Regions from separate parts of the Synechococcus sp. R5-15 genome, predicted to be linked through region 1. Evidence: predicted binding sites of a transcription regulator. Region 1 holds the regulator's gene; the other holds the start of a gene.

The links. Region 1 encodes NtcA, which controls nitrogen genes in cyanobacteria. Its sites were predicted from a motif close to GTANCNNNNGNTAC; they were not measured.
Region 2: the regulator NtcA is predicted to act here: its motif matches at 1,987-2,000, upstream of NW839_RS11605 (P-II family nitrogen regulator).

What each region holds. Positions count from the first base shown of each region.
Region 1 covers NZ_JANSIK010000054.1:362-9,251, reverse strand. The annotation lists gene NW839_RS05520 (prolyl oligopeptidase family serine peptidase) at 1-1,330, shown strand, start outside; gene eno (phosphopyruvate hydratase) at 1,327-2,610, opposite strand; gene ntcA (global nitrogen regulator NtcA) at 2,849-3,523, opposite strand; gene NW839_RS05505 (M61 family metallopeptidase) at 3,821-5,617, shown strand; gene NW839_RS05500 (hypothetical protein) at 5,938-6,873, shown strand; gene NW839_RS05495 (hypothetical protein) at 6,884-7,771, opposite strand; gene psbV (photosystem II cytochrome c-550) at 8,093-8,635, shown strand; gene NW839_RS05485 (hypothetical protein) at 8,815-8,890, shown strand, end outside.
Region 2 covers NZ_JANSIK010000141.1:8,964-13,837, reverse strand. The annotation lists gene NW839_RS11610 (IctB family putative bicarbonate transporter) at 494-1,909, shown strand; gene NW839_RS11605 (P-II family nitrogen regulator) at 2,060-2,398, shown strand; gene NW839_RS11600 (ammonium transporter) at 2,553-3,965, shown strand; gene NW839_RS11595 (ammonium transporter) at 4,280-4,874, shown strand, end outside.

The DNA.
Region 1 (8,890 bases):
CTCCGTCTGGCGGGGCACGGATCCCAAAAACCTCATCTTCTACAAAGACTTGCGGGATCCCCAGTCTCCTGTAGTAGAGCTCATCCGCGAGTTTGAGGCCGAATACAGCTTCGTGGGCAACGACGGATCCCGCTTTTGGCTGTTGACGGACTGCCAAGCTCCTCGGCGGCGACTGGTGGCCATCGACTTGGAGCAGCCTGACCGGGTGCAGGAGGTGATCCCTGAGGCGGAGGAGACCCTGCAGGGGGTTAGCTTGATCAACAATCAGTTTGTGGCCTTCTACCTCAAAGACGCCCACACCCAGATCAAGACCTTTGCTTTAGACGGTAGCTACCTAGGAGAAATTCCGCTGCCCGGGCTGGGATCCGCCAGCGGCTTTGGCGGCAAGCGCTACGACACCGAGACCTTCTACACCTTCACCAGCTTCACTACCCCGCCCACCATCTACCGCTACGATTTCACCAGCGGCACCAGCACCCTGTTCCGTCAGCCCCAGGTGGATTTCAATCCCCAGGCCTACGAGGTGCAGCAGGTGTCTTACACCAGCAAAGACGGCACCCGCATCCCCATGTTTCTCGTCCACCGCCGTGGCCTGACTCGGACAGGGGATCACCCCACCCTGCTGTATGGCTACGGTGGCTTTGGCATCTCACTTACCCCCAGCTTTTCAGTGGGTCTGGTGGCCTGGCTGGAAATGGGCGGTGTCTATGCCCAGCCAAGTTTGCGCGGCGGCGGCGAGTACGGAGAAGAGTGGCACCAGGCGGGCACCAAGCTCAACAAGCAAAAGGTGTTCGACGACTTTATTGCCGCTGCCGAGTGGCTGATAGCCCATGGCTACACCAACCCCGCCAAGTTGGCCATCTCCGGCGGCAGCAACGGCGGCCTGCTGGTGGGGGCCTGCCTAGTTCAGAGGCCGGAGCTGTTTGCAGCGGCCCTGCCGGCAGTGGGGGTGTTCGACATGCTGCGCTTTCATAAGTTCACCATCGGCTGGGCCTGGATCTCGGAGTACGGATCCCCGGAGAACCCGGAGGAATTCAAGGCCCTCTACGCCTATTCCCCTCTGCACAACCTCAAGCCCGGCACTGCCTATCCCGCCACCCTGATCACCACCGCAGATCACGACGACCGGGTGGTGCCCGCCCACAGCTTCAAGTTTGCCGCTGCCCTGCAGGCAGCCCAGGGGGGATCCCAGCCCATCCTCATCCGCATCGACACCAAGGCAGGGCACGGGGCCGGCAAGCCCACCAGCAAGCTGATTGAGGAAGCTGCCGACCGCTGGGCCTTTTTGGTGCAGGTGCTAGGGATCCCCTGGGACGGAACGGGAAGTTAGCGAGCTCTAGGACCCAGGCCCACCCGACCGGCATAAACTGCCGCTTCCCCCAGCTCGTCTTCGATGCGCAGCAGTTGGTTGTACTTGGCAATGCGCTCGCTGCGGCAGAGGGATCCGGTTTTGATCTGCCCGGCACGGGTGGCCACCGCCAAGTCGGCAATGGTGGTGTCTTCCGTCTCGCCAGAGCGGTGGCTGATGATGGTGCGAAAGCCGGCTTGAACTGCCAATTGGATGGCCGAGACAGTCTCCGTCAGGGTGCCGATTTGGTTGGGCTTGATCAAAATGGCGTTGGCGGCGGCGCTGTCGATGCCCTTTTGCAGGCGGGTCAGGTTGGTTACAAACAGGTCATCTCCCACCAGCTGTACCCGGGATCCCAGTTGAGCGGTCATGGCTTGCCAACCGGCCCAGTCTTCTTCCGCTAGCCCATCTTCAATGGAAAGGATGGGATAGTTGGCCAGCAGTTGCTGGTAGTAAGCCACCATCTCAGCCGCGCTGCGGGCTTTGCCCTCAAAGTGATATTGCCCATCCTGCAGCAGCTCGTTGGCGGCCACATCCAAGGCCAAGGCGATATCTGCTCCCGGTTTGTAGCCTGCCTGTTCAATAGCCGTCATCAGCAGATCCAAAGCCGCCGCATTGGAGTCGAGATCAGGAGCAAACCCCCCTTCATCCCCCACACCGGTGGACAGCCCCTTCTGCTGCAGCACTTGTTTTAGTACCGCAAACACCTCAGCCCCGTAGCGCAGCGCCTCGCGAAAGCTGGCCGCTCCAATGGGCACAAGCATAAATTCTTGAATATCGACGTTGTTGTCGGCGTGGGCGCCGCCGTTGAGCACGTTCATCAGCGGCACCGGCAGCAGGTTGGCAAAAGGCCCCCCCAGGTATTTGTAAAGAGGCAAGCCCACTGCTTCCGCAGCCGCTTTGGCTGTCGCCAGAGAAACTGCCAAAATAGCGTTGGCCCCCAGGCGGGACTTGTTGGGGGTGCCGTCCAGGTCGATCAGCAACTGGTCAATACGGGCTTGGTTGAGGGCATCTTCTCCCTGCAGCTCCGACTGGATGGGGCCAAGGATGTTTTCCACCGCCCTCAGCACACCCTTACCGCCGTAGCGTTTGGGATCCCCATCCCGCAGCTCATGGGCCTCGAAGGTACCGGTCGAGGCACCGCTGGGAACCTGCGCCAAGCCCGTTGCTCCATTGGCTAGACCCACCAGGGCTTCTAGGGTGGGACGCCCTCGCGAGTCGAGGATCTCATGGGCGGTAATCCACTCGATGGCTGTTTCCACAGTTACACCTCAGCAATTGGCTAGATAGCTCTGGCCAAAGCCAGATCCCCCCATAGACTAGTAGGTTTTTGCCCGCGATCCGGTCAGCTTCCAGAAAACTTTAAGTCTGTCCTTCGGGCACAGAGATTCTTCAAGGCTGCAGCAGTAGATTGAACATAGGCCGGCCAGAGCTTCAACCAACCATCGAGCGGGGTTTGCCTGGGCAAGGTGCTGCTCAGGAAGTGTTCTCCTCTTCCTTCTAGGCAAAGCGATGGCTCAGCCGCATCGGGTCGTGTACGGTGATCTTCTTCTTGTGAATGGAGATGTACTTCTTCTTGCGCAGCTCTCCCAACAGGCGGGTGATGGTGACGCGGGTTGAGCCAATGGCTTCGGCAATGGCCTGGTGAGACAGCTTGAGATCAATGGTGACCCCATCCGGGCCAGGCACTCCGAAATCGCGACAGAGGATCAACAAAAAGCTGACCAGACGGGATCCCATGTCGCGATGAGCCAGTGTCTCGATCATCATCTCCGTTTGCAAAATGCGGGACGACAGGCTTTTAACCAGCAACATGGCCAGTTCGGCGTTCTCCTGTAGGGATTTTTCCACCTGCTCGATCGGCAGAGAGAGCAACTCAGTAGGCGTAAAAGCCACCGAGTGATAAAAGCGATCAGAGCGCTGTCCTGTGATAAAGGAGAGCACGCCGAAGATGCTGTTTTCGCGTAGGAGGGCGACGGTGATTTCCTCCCCCATTTCGTAGACCCGCGAGAGCTTAACGGCTCCCTTCACCAAAAAGTAAACCCGCTCCGCCGGATCCCCTGGAAAAAAAATGGTCTTCCCGCGCTCAAACGTTTCGATAACCGGAGGATGGTGAGGGCCTCCCAATTGCTTGAAGGCTGTGATCAGAGATTTTTCCGCTACGGCCACCGCCATACTCATCAACCTTTTAAGGTCAGTTTATACCTAAGATCAACCTACTAAGATCAATCTAGAAGCATTAGGCTAGGTTGCAACCCATTGACTTCAGAATCTATGACGATACCAAGATTTACCCTAAAGTAGAAGGTTCTGCCTAGGTATCTTTGTAGCACGCGCTACGTTTTTAAGTCTCGTTGCTGCTCTCCAGCCAAAGGCAGAGGTTAGGATAGGAGCCATTGTCGCTGGGGGTTGCGTCGGCCCTTGGCGGTAGAGAGTGGAGTGGGTTGGAACATTCTATCTATCTATCTATCTATGGGGAGCCCGGAGGCTGTTGTTGCTGAACCTTCTCGGCTGAGCCGCCAGCATTTCACGGTGCGGATGCCGGATCCGGCCAATCACCTCCTGGAGGTGGAGCTGCTGCTCCGAGAGGTGGAGCCAAAGATGCCTTTGCGGCTGCGGCTGCCGGTGTGGACGCCGGGATCCTACTTGGTGCGGGAGTATGCCCGTCATGTGCAGGAGTTTCAGGCGGCAACTGAGCAAGGGATCCCTTTGGCCTGGCGGAAGGTGGACAAGAACACCTGGCAGATCGATCCGCCGGGCTGTTCTGCCGTGAAGGTGTGCTACCGGGTCTATGCCTATGAGCTGACGGTGCGCACAAACCATCTGGATTTGACCCACGCCTATTTCAACGGGGCAGCGCTGTTTCTCTACGTGCCCGGTCGCGAGCGGGAACCTTACACCTTGACGGTGATCCCCCCCAAGCCCGATTGGCGCATCGCCACCAGTTTGCGGCCTTTGATCTCCTCTTCTGGGGATCCCGCTTCCGGCCAGTCTTTTGTGGCAGAGGACTATGACGAGCTGGTGGATAGCCCGGTGGAGGTGGGCCTGCATCGGATGCAATCGTTTGAGGTGGAAGGGATCCCCCATTACTTTGTGGTTTGGGGGGCGGGCACTCTGGATGTGGAGCGGGCTGTCGCTGATGCTAAGGCGATTGTCAAAACCACAGCCGCGTTTTTCGGTGGGCTACCCTACGACCGCTACTGGTTCATTGTGCATTTGTCGCCGGGAGGATTTGGTGGCCTTGAGCACAAGTACAGCACCACCCTTCTTTACTCTGGGCTGGAGCTGCATCAGCCGGAGTCCTATCGGCGCTTTTTGTCTTTGCTGGCCCACGAGTTGTTTCATGCCTGGAATGTCAAGCGTCTGCGTCCGCTGGCATTGGAAAAGATCGACTACAACCAAGAAAACTATCTGGAATGCCTGTGGTTTTGTGAGGGAGCGACCAGCTACTACGAAAATGTCATCTTGTTGAGGGCAGGGATCCTCAGTGCCGGCGATTTCTTGAAGATTCTTTCCGAACAGATTGGCCGCTTGCAGCGTACTCCGGGCCGGGCTGTGCAATCGCTGCGGGAGTCCAGCTTCGATACCTGGATCAAACTCTACCGCCCCCACGAAAACACCCTCAACAGCCAGGTTTCTTATTACTTAAAAGGGGCTTTGGTCTGTTGGCTGCTGGATCTGCACATCCGTCACCTTTCCGGCGGTCAGGGATCCCTGGATACGGCTTTGCAGGATCTGTGGCAGCGCTTTGGTCGGTCAGGGAAGGGCTACAGCGACCAAGACTTGCGGGAGGCGTTTGAGCGGGCAGCCGGTGCCGATCTTGGCCGGTTTTTCGCAGCCTATGTGGACGGCACGGAAGAGCTAGACTACAACGCCTACCTCCACCCCTTTGGCCTCACCCTCAAGGTTCACTTCAGCCGACCCAACCTTCCCCCCTACCTGGGCCTCAACTTCAACGGCGAAGGCAATCGCATCAGCGCAGTAGAGATGGGATCCCCGGCGCAAAAAGCGGGCATCTGGGCCGGCGATGAGCTGGTGGCCCTGGATGGGTTCAGGGTGAGCGCTGCCAACTTGGCGGAACGCTTGACGGCCTATCAGCCCCACCAGATCATTTGTTTGAGCGTTTTTCAAGCCGATCAGTTGAAACATTTCTGGATCCCGTTGGATCCCCCTCGGCCCGATGTCTACACGTTGGAGGTGTTGCCTGAACTGACTCCTGCTCAAGAAGCCCTTCAGCAAGGCTGGCTGGGATCCCTCATTCGCACCTAGCTTCTCTGCGGTCAGGGGCAAGCCCCCTCCACTTGAAAATTCGCTCACCTCCCCCTATCATGTTGAGACAAGCGGGTAGTCTAGTCAACTCAAGCCAAAGGTAACGACAACAAAGATCGGGACTAAATCCAATGGATTTAATTTTAGCTTTGTTAGTTGGAATAGCCATCGGCATCTTGATAGGAGTTAGGCTTAGGTCAGGGAGCTTGATAGGAGTTAGGCTTAGGTCAGGGAGATGGAAGCGAGAAACTACAAAAGTTATCTCCTCATCTACAGGTATGTCTCAACGTGACAGGCATCCGAATGAACAGAGAACCATCTTGGCCAGCCGAGTGGAAAGAGCGGAAGACATTCATCAGGAACTACAGCCTAATCTTCAAAGGCTTGAGCTTCCTCGAGCGACAAATCAAGCAGTAAGTTGGGACTCACAAGAAGTTGCTGTTGTCAAAGCGCTTGAGGAAAGTTCCCAGGAAGTCATTGATCATATCAGCCGTGATCGTGATAAGTTGAGGTTAGCTTTATTTCTGTGGTCTAAAGGAATAAGAATTAAAAGCTTGGAAACCAAGGAAGCAAGTAGGGTTGGTAGCAAACTGAACAGCAAGCTAAATCAGATATCCAACTTTATGGGAGATAGATATTATTCAATTAGAAAACTCTACAAGTCGATAAAGTCAAACATGAACGAAGGAGAGGCTTTCTCCCTGATTCTGAAAGACGAGCCAAACCAGGTAGTATCAGATAGTTGCCAACTTGCGAATATGCTCTGTAGTATCGCCTTCTTGGAGGAGTACCATTATTTGAAGTCTCCTAGATTTATTTTAGAAGCAAAGCCGAGCAGAGACCCAAATGCATTGAACTTTCTATCAGGAGGATGGCTGGAGCGATATGTCAAAGAAAAGCTAGTAAAGATTGCCAGTCAGCAAGGCAAAAAGATCAGTTTTTCTTACATCATGAATACTCAAGTTACTTTGCCGAATGGAAATGATTTTGAAATAGATTTATTCTTTTATGTCAATGATAAGTTTTACTGGGTAGAATCCAAAACGGGTGATTATTATGAAAGTATAGACAAGTACTCTTGGTTGGCTTCCAGGCTTGGTCTTCAGCAGAATCAGGCTTTTGTAGTCTTGACTGATGTTGATCAGGATAAGAAAATTAGCCTGTCTTCCAGTTATAAGCTGTCAGTAATCGGCGTTGACGATGTTGAGCCGACCTTTATCAAAATTCTGAAAAGTCATGTCCGAAAGAGCACCTGACAAAAGCTAGCTAGGCTACAATCTTGACAGCTTGTTCCATACACCACCAGGGATCCTCGGCAAAAGCTGGCATGGGAGTGCTGCCTGCTTTGCCCAGAATGGCCAGCCGGACTTCCCGATCCAGGCGGGATCCGGCCCCGTAGGGATCTTCTGAGGGAGGTTCCAGCCGTTGCCCCAGAGGGGGCATCACCATAATGCCTGGCTGCATGCTGGTGCTGCTGACCCAGATTTTGAAGCGATCCACCGCTACGTCTGTTCCTTCTGGCAGCTGCATCTGCAGCAGGTAGCGGGGGCCAGAGCCAATCAGCAGGCTCTCGTTGGGGCGTAAACGGGCAGGCAGATCTGGTTGATAGGGGTAAACCAAATCCACGCTGTACCGCCGCTCGTCAAAGACGGTGACATAGACATGCACTGGAGTGGGGGCTCTGTTTCTCAAGGCAATGGCCAGGTTGCGGCCTGCTTGGATTTGCACTTTCCCTTGGGGATCCCGCGGCAGGGGGCTCACTTCGGCAGGGGCAGAGCTGCTGGCCGGGGTTTCCAGTTGGAGAAATTCCACTTCCAAGATGCTGCTCAGCGCATCGCTGGCAGGTTGCAGGTTCAAAAGATTACCAAAAGCAGCCACGTGCTCCAACAGCCGCACCAGCTTGCGAGGCAGGGCCAGTAGCTTCTTCACCGGGATCCGGAAGGCCGCCAGAGCCACCTCTTCCCCCCGCCGGTAAAAGTGATAAGTGGCATCGGGCAACAGCTCTACCCGCAAGTCCGCTGCTTCCGGGTCTGTGTAGGTCAGAAGTGGTGAGGCCGGCAAGGCCGCCAGCAAATCGGCAACGGGCATTTGCACTTGACTGGGATCCGCACAGGTGAAAGCCACCCGCAACGGCTGGAATCGGATAGAGGACATGGGGAAAACCTGGAACGGAGTCTGCCGTATTCTCCTGCTCTGAGGTTGCCAGGCAAGCAAGCCAAGCTCTATATTACCTGCTCATTACCTGCTCAGTTCTCTCGACTGGGCTGTGGCCAAGTCAGCTCTCGGCCAACAGACTCCCAACAGGCCATAGCTCCGTAATCAAACTTAACACCAAAGGCAAATGGAACCATTGGGAAACCATCTCGGATCCCATCTGCAAATGATCTCTTGATGGTCTATTCTTGATCCTGTTGTCGGGTTTGCGGCTGGAGTGGAGCCCACCTCTCCTCTTTCTAGACTGATCTACGGAGAACCATGTTTAGCAAAGCTTTTTCTGTTCAGAAGGTGTTTGTGCCAGCGCGTCGTCGGTTGCTTGTCCTGCTGTTGGCTGTGTTGATGGCTGGGTTTGGCTGGGGTCTGGCTCCAGTGTTTGCAGCTAAGGATATTCCTGCGGTGGCTCTGTCGCCAACCGAGTCCATTACCTTTACCGAGGCCCAGTTGGCCAAAGGGAAGAAGTTATTCAACACCGCGTGCGCCCAGTGCCATGTGGGCGGTCAGACCTATCCCAACCCAGACGTAAGCTTGAAGCTTTCGGATCTGGAGGGGGCAACTCCCCCACGGGATAATGTGCTGGCAATCGTGGACTACATCAAGAATCCGGTCACCTATGACGGGGTGGAGTCTCTGTTGGAGTATCACCCCAACACCCAGCTCACCAGTGAGTATCCCCGTCTGCGCAACCTCACCGACGAGGATCTGAAGCTGATTGCGGGCTACATTCTGGTGCAGGCCAAGACTGTTCCCGGCTGGGGCGGTACCAAGAACGAAAGCCACAGCGACCTATCAGCCTATCTCTAATGCCGCATCTGGATCAGAAGTTGCCTATGAGATGTCGGATCCCGTCTCGCCTGTGGGCCTGGGTCGGGATCCTAGCTTTGTTGTGGCTGGGGCTGGCCAGTCCGGTGGCGGCTCGCATTCATCCTTACCAAGAAAACTGGGTTTAGGGAACTGCCCCGCAAGGGGGAATGCCTGGGGAGATGAGCACCGCTGTCGTAGAGGGGCAGCCCAACACGGTAAGTGCTGTCGCAGAGCCAGGAACCAGAATCTCCTGCC
Region 2 (4,874 bases), on a different contig from region 1:
ACGCAGTTAGAGCCAAGGAAGGTTGGTCTGGATCCCGCTTAGGCGATCAAATCCCTTCTCCTAATGCCGAAGGTGAAAGAGGATCTCAAGGTCAAGTGTTAGCCTGTGTTGCCTGAAGAATCTTTTGAGAATCGGTCTGTGGTAGGTCAGGAGATCTTCGATTGCGGCAATCCAACATTTGATTGAAGATTGAGATAGAGCTTTTTGTAGTTTTTCCTGCTGTTCTTCTTTGCTTTTTACAGAGACTTGTTCTTAAGATTGAAAACCCAACTTTGATAACTCTTCGATGCCTTTTGTCTTGTAGAGTCTTGTGAGTCAGCCGGTTCTTTGTTTTTGTTGAGGGGTACTTTGTCCGGCTGGCGCGATAAGAGGTTGCGCTCTTCTTCGTTGTCTCTTTGCCTCTGGGGATATAGACTAAAGCTTTGTCCCGCTGGTGAAACCAGTAGGATGACTTGAGGTGTGGGGATTTGGGCCCAACACGCCCCAGAGGATTATGGAACGAGCAACGCAACTGTGGCAGGGTTTTCTGCTGCGCGACTTTCCCATCAAGGCTTGGTGGCAGGGAAGCCTTTTGGGTCGTCTATTGGGATCCCTGCAAAGTTGGGGGAAGAGCAGCATATTGGTTCAAACTTCCGACCGGATTGGCCTGGGGCTAGTGCTGCTCTACTGGATTTTCTCTGCACACAGCTCCACCGGCATCCTGGGCCTGATTTTGCTGGCTATGGCTGCTCTGGTGGGCCTGTGCGCTTTGGTGGAAATGCCGATTGGGCTGCCGCTGCATCTGCCCCTGGTCCTTTTCTGGGGAATTGCCACCTTGGCAACGATTCTCTCTCCGGTTGCCTACGCAGCACGGGATGGCTGGCTGAAGTTGACTCTCTACCTGGCTGGTTATCTGTTGTTGCATCGTCTGCTGCGCAAACCCCAATTCCGAGATGGGATCGTTGGATCCCTGCTTTTGGTCAGCTTGGTGATGGGGATCCATGGCCTGCGGCAATACTTTTATGGGGCAGCAGAACTGGCCACCTGGGTGGATCCGGAGTCGGGCTTGGCAGGTCTGACGCGGGTGTACAGCTATCTGCGCAACCCAAATCTGTACGGGGGCTACTTGATCCCGGTCATTCCTCTGGGGCTGGCCGCCACTTGGATTTGGCCCAGTTGGGGGGCGAAACTCCTGGCCGGGTTTACGACGGCGGTGAACCTGATTTGCCTGTTGCTCACCTACAGTCGTGGCGCCTGGATTGGGGGGCTGGCCATGCTCACCCTGATGGTCGTGCTGTTGGCACAGTGGCATTCTGTCGATTTGCCAGCCCGCTGGCGGCGTTGGGCCTTGCCGGCCCTGTTGGGCGGAGGGGGGGCTGCTCTGTTGCTCGGGATCCTGACGGTACGCTCCCTGCGGCTGCGGGTGCAGAGCCTTTTTTGGGGGCGGTTGGATACCAGCAACAACTTTCGCCTCAATGTCTGGGCGGCGGTGCTGGAGATGATCCGCGACTTTCCCATCTTGGGGATCGGCCCCGGCAATGTTGCCTTTAACCGCGTCTATCCCCTCTACCAACGAGGCAACTTCAGCGCCCTTGGAGCCTATTCAGTGCCGCTGCAGCTCACCGTAGAGACTGGCTTCATCGGATCTTTAACTTTCGCCTGGTTTCTCTTGGTGCTCTGGGATCACGGCTGGAGATGCTGGAAAACTTTGCTCAACTTGCGGGATCCCCAGGGTCTGTGGGTGGCAGCAGGCTTGGCCGCTTGCACCGGCATGATGGCCCACGGCTTGGTGGATACCATCTGGTATCGTCCCCAGGTACAAATGCTGTGGTGGCTTGCGGTAGCGCTTATTACAGCCAGCTTGGCCTCTCTCAGCCCTCAGCCGCTTACAGATGCTGGTGAGACGCCAGTGGGGACTTCCTCCCGTTAAGGTAGCTTAAGCTTGGCCTTCCGGTCTTGACGGGAGCAAATCCAGAGTGGTAAGCATCTTCAGTAGGAGATAAAAATGTATCTGTTTTTACAATTTGCAGGTGTCAGTAGTGTTAGAAATTAGCGGAATTGTCCGGGGTGCAGGAGGCAAATGAAAAAAATCGAGGCCGTAATCCGGCCATTCAAGTTGGATGAGGTCAAAATTGCTTTGGTCAATGCCGGAATTGTCGGCATGACTGTAAGTGAAGTACGGGGTTTTGGCCGGCAAAAGGGACAAACCGAGCGCTATCGGGGATCCGAGTACACGGTAGAGTTCCTACAAAAGCTGAAAGTGGAGATCGTGGTTGAAGATGACCTGGTGGATACGGTGGTGGAGAAGCTGATTGCAGCGGCTCGCACCGGCGAAATCGGGGATGGCAAGATTTTCATCAGCCCCGTCGAAAAAACCATCCGCATCCGAACTGGCGAGCTCAACCAAGATGCCCTATGAGAAGGGATCACGTTCAGGGTTTGGGTTGCCCGGCCTGAGCCTCGTGTGAGTTTGCTTCATGTCTCTTTTGCTGTATATCTGATGAGGTGTTCTTGCCCTACTTTTCGGGTAATGTGTTGCGAGAAGTACTGTCACTTTAGGTGAGTCGAAAAGCATGAGTACGACAATGATCCAAAAGCTCAAGAGCCAGGTGCCCCAGTGGCTTTGGCGACCGGCCAAGTGGAGTCTGACTGCCGCTCTAATGGCTGCGCTGGTTTTTCTATTCGGCCAGGGAACTGCCTTTGCTCAAGAGGCCGAGGAAGTTCAGAAACACGCTGACGTTGTTTGGACGATCGTGGCAGCAGCCTTGGTGTTCTTCATGCAGGCGGGGTTCGCCATGGTAGAGACGGGCTTTACCCGCGCCAAGAACGCCGCCAACATCATGATGAAGAACTTGATGGACTTCTGCATGGGCTGTTGCGCCTTCTGGTTCATTGGGTTTGGCCTCATGTTCGGCAAAAGTACTGGCTTCTTCGGCACTGACTGGTTTGCTTTTGGCTGGCAGCAGGCTTACGAGGCAGATGGCTGGCCCTTTACTTTCTTTGTCTTCCAGATGGTGTTTGCCGCCACTGCCGCCACCATTGTTTCCGGAGCGATGGCAGAGCGCACCAAGTTCTTGGCCTACTTGATCTACTCGATCGTTATTTCTGGGCTAATCTACCCCATCTCTGGGGGTTGGGCCTGGAACGGGCTGTTCGGCGACTACAACGGCGGCACAGCCGGCTGGCTGGAAAATCTGGGCTACATCGACTACGCCGGGTCGGGGGTGGTGCATTTGGTAGGGGGCGCTGCGGCCTTGGCAGGTGCGATCGCGCTTGGCCCTCGCATTGGCAAGTACGGCCCCAATGGAGAGCCGCGGGCTATTCCCGGCCACAACCTGCCGCTGGGGATGTTGGGGGTGTTTATCCTCGCCTTGGGCTGGATCGGGTTTAATGCCGGTTCCACCACTGCAGCCTCTGTCGATATTGGCTGGATTGCCATGAATACGCTGCTGGCAGCTTCGGCTGGAGCAATTGGGGCGATGTTCACCTCTTGGGTTCATTTTGGCAAGCCGGATATGACCTTTGCCGCCAACGGTGTCCTGGCCGGCTTGGTGGGGATCACTGCCCCTTGCGATAGCGTCCATCCTTTGGGTGCTCTGATCATCGGCTCGGTGGCCGGGATTCTGGTGGTGATTTCGGTGGTGATCCTGGATACGGTGCTGAAAATTGATGACCCGGTGGGCGCGATTTCGGTACACGGCACCTGTGGTATCTGGGGGGTGTTGGCAGCAGGGATCCCCTTCTTTGCCAATGCCAACTATGCTGAAGAGGTCACCTGGGCCCAATTTGGGGTACAAGTGGTGGGCGCTCTGGCCTACTTCCTCTGGCCCTTTATTACCTGCTTGATCCTGTTCTTTATCCTCAAGGCTGTAACCGGCCTGCGCACCAGCGCCGAGGAAGAGATCGCCGGTTTGGATGTGGGCGAGCATGGCAACGTGGCCTACCCCGACTTCGTTACTGCTGCCACCGATTCGGAGCAATCTTGAGCCGTTGTGCTCGGTCTGACCTGGGGTTGCCGGATCGGAGCATTGCTGAACTGAGCATCAAATGAGCATCAAAAGGGAGGGTCAGGGCTGGCCCTCTCTTTTATGGCTTGCTGATGTATTTGGTGGCATTGGTGTAGGTGGTTACGGGTAGGAGGGGAGAAATAGCTCAAAATCGAGGTGTGGGACTTGGAATCGAGATGAAAAGTCAGATAGGTGAGACTGTTTTCTCTCGTCTTCGGCAGGGGATCCTTTTGGGTTTGAGGACAGGGGGGAAAGTCCTGCTGGGGGTTGGAGCTTTGCTGGGGTTGGGAAGTTTGGTTGCCCCGCCTGCTCTGGCCCAGACGGATCTCACGGCTCTGGAACAGGCTCTCCCACCCGAGGCTTGGGCTGAGCTACAAACCTTACTGAAAACTCAGCAATACCATGCCGACATCGTCTGGACAACGGTGGCCGGGGCGCTGGTGTTTTTCATGCAGGCGGGCTTTGCCATGGTGGAGGCGGGCTTCACGCGGGCTAAAAATGCTACCAACATTGTCCTGAAGAACCTGATGGACTTCTGCTTCGGGGCCTGCGCTTTTTGGTTTTTGGGGTTTGGGCTGATGTTCGGATCCCATGTGGCCGGTTTTTTGGGCACCAACTGGTTTTTTTTCAACTGGCAACAGGGAGCTGAAGCCGGCAGTCAAAACGATGCTTGGCCTTTCACGTTCTTCTGTTTCCAACTGGTGTTTGCCGCCACCGCTGCCACCATTGTCTCCGGGGCAATGGCGGAACGCACCCGCTTTTTGGCTTATTTGATTTACTCCATCGTCATCTCTGGGGCGATCTACCCGATTTCCGGGGGCTGGGCCTGGAATGGCCTGTTTGCCGACTACAACGGTGGTACAGCCGGCTGGCTGGAAAACCTGGGCT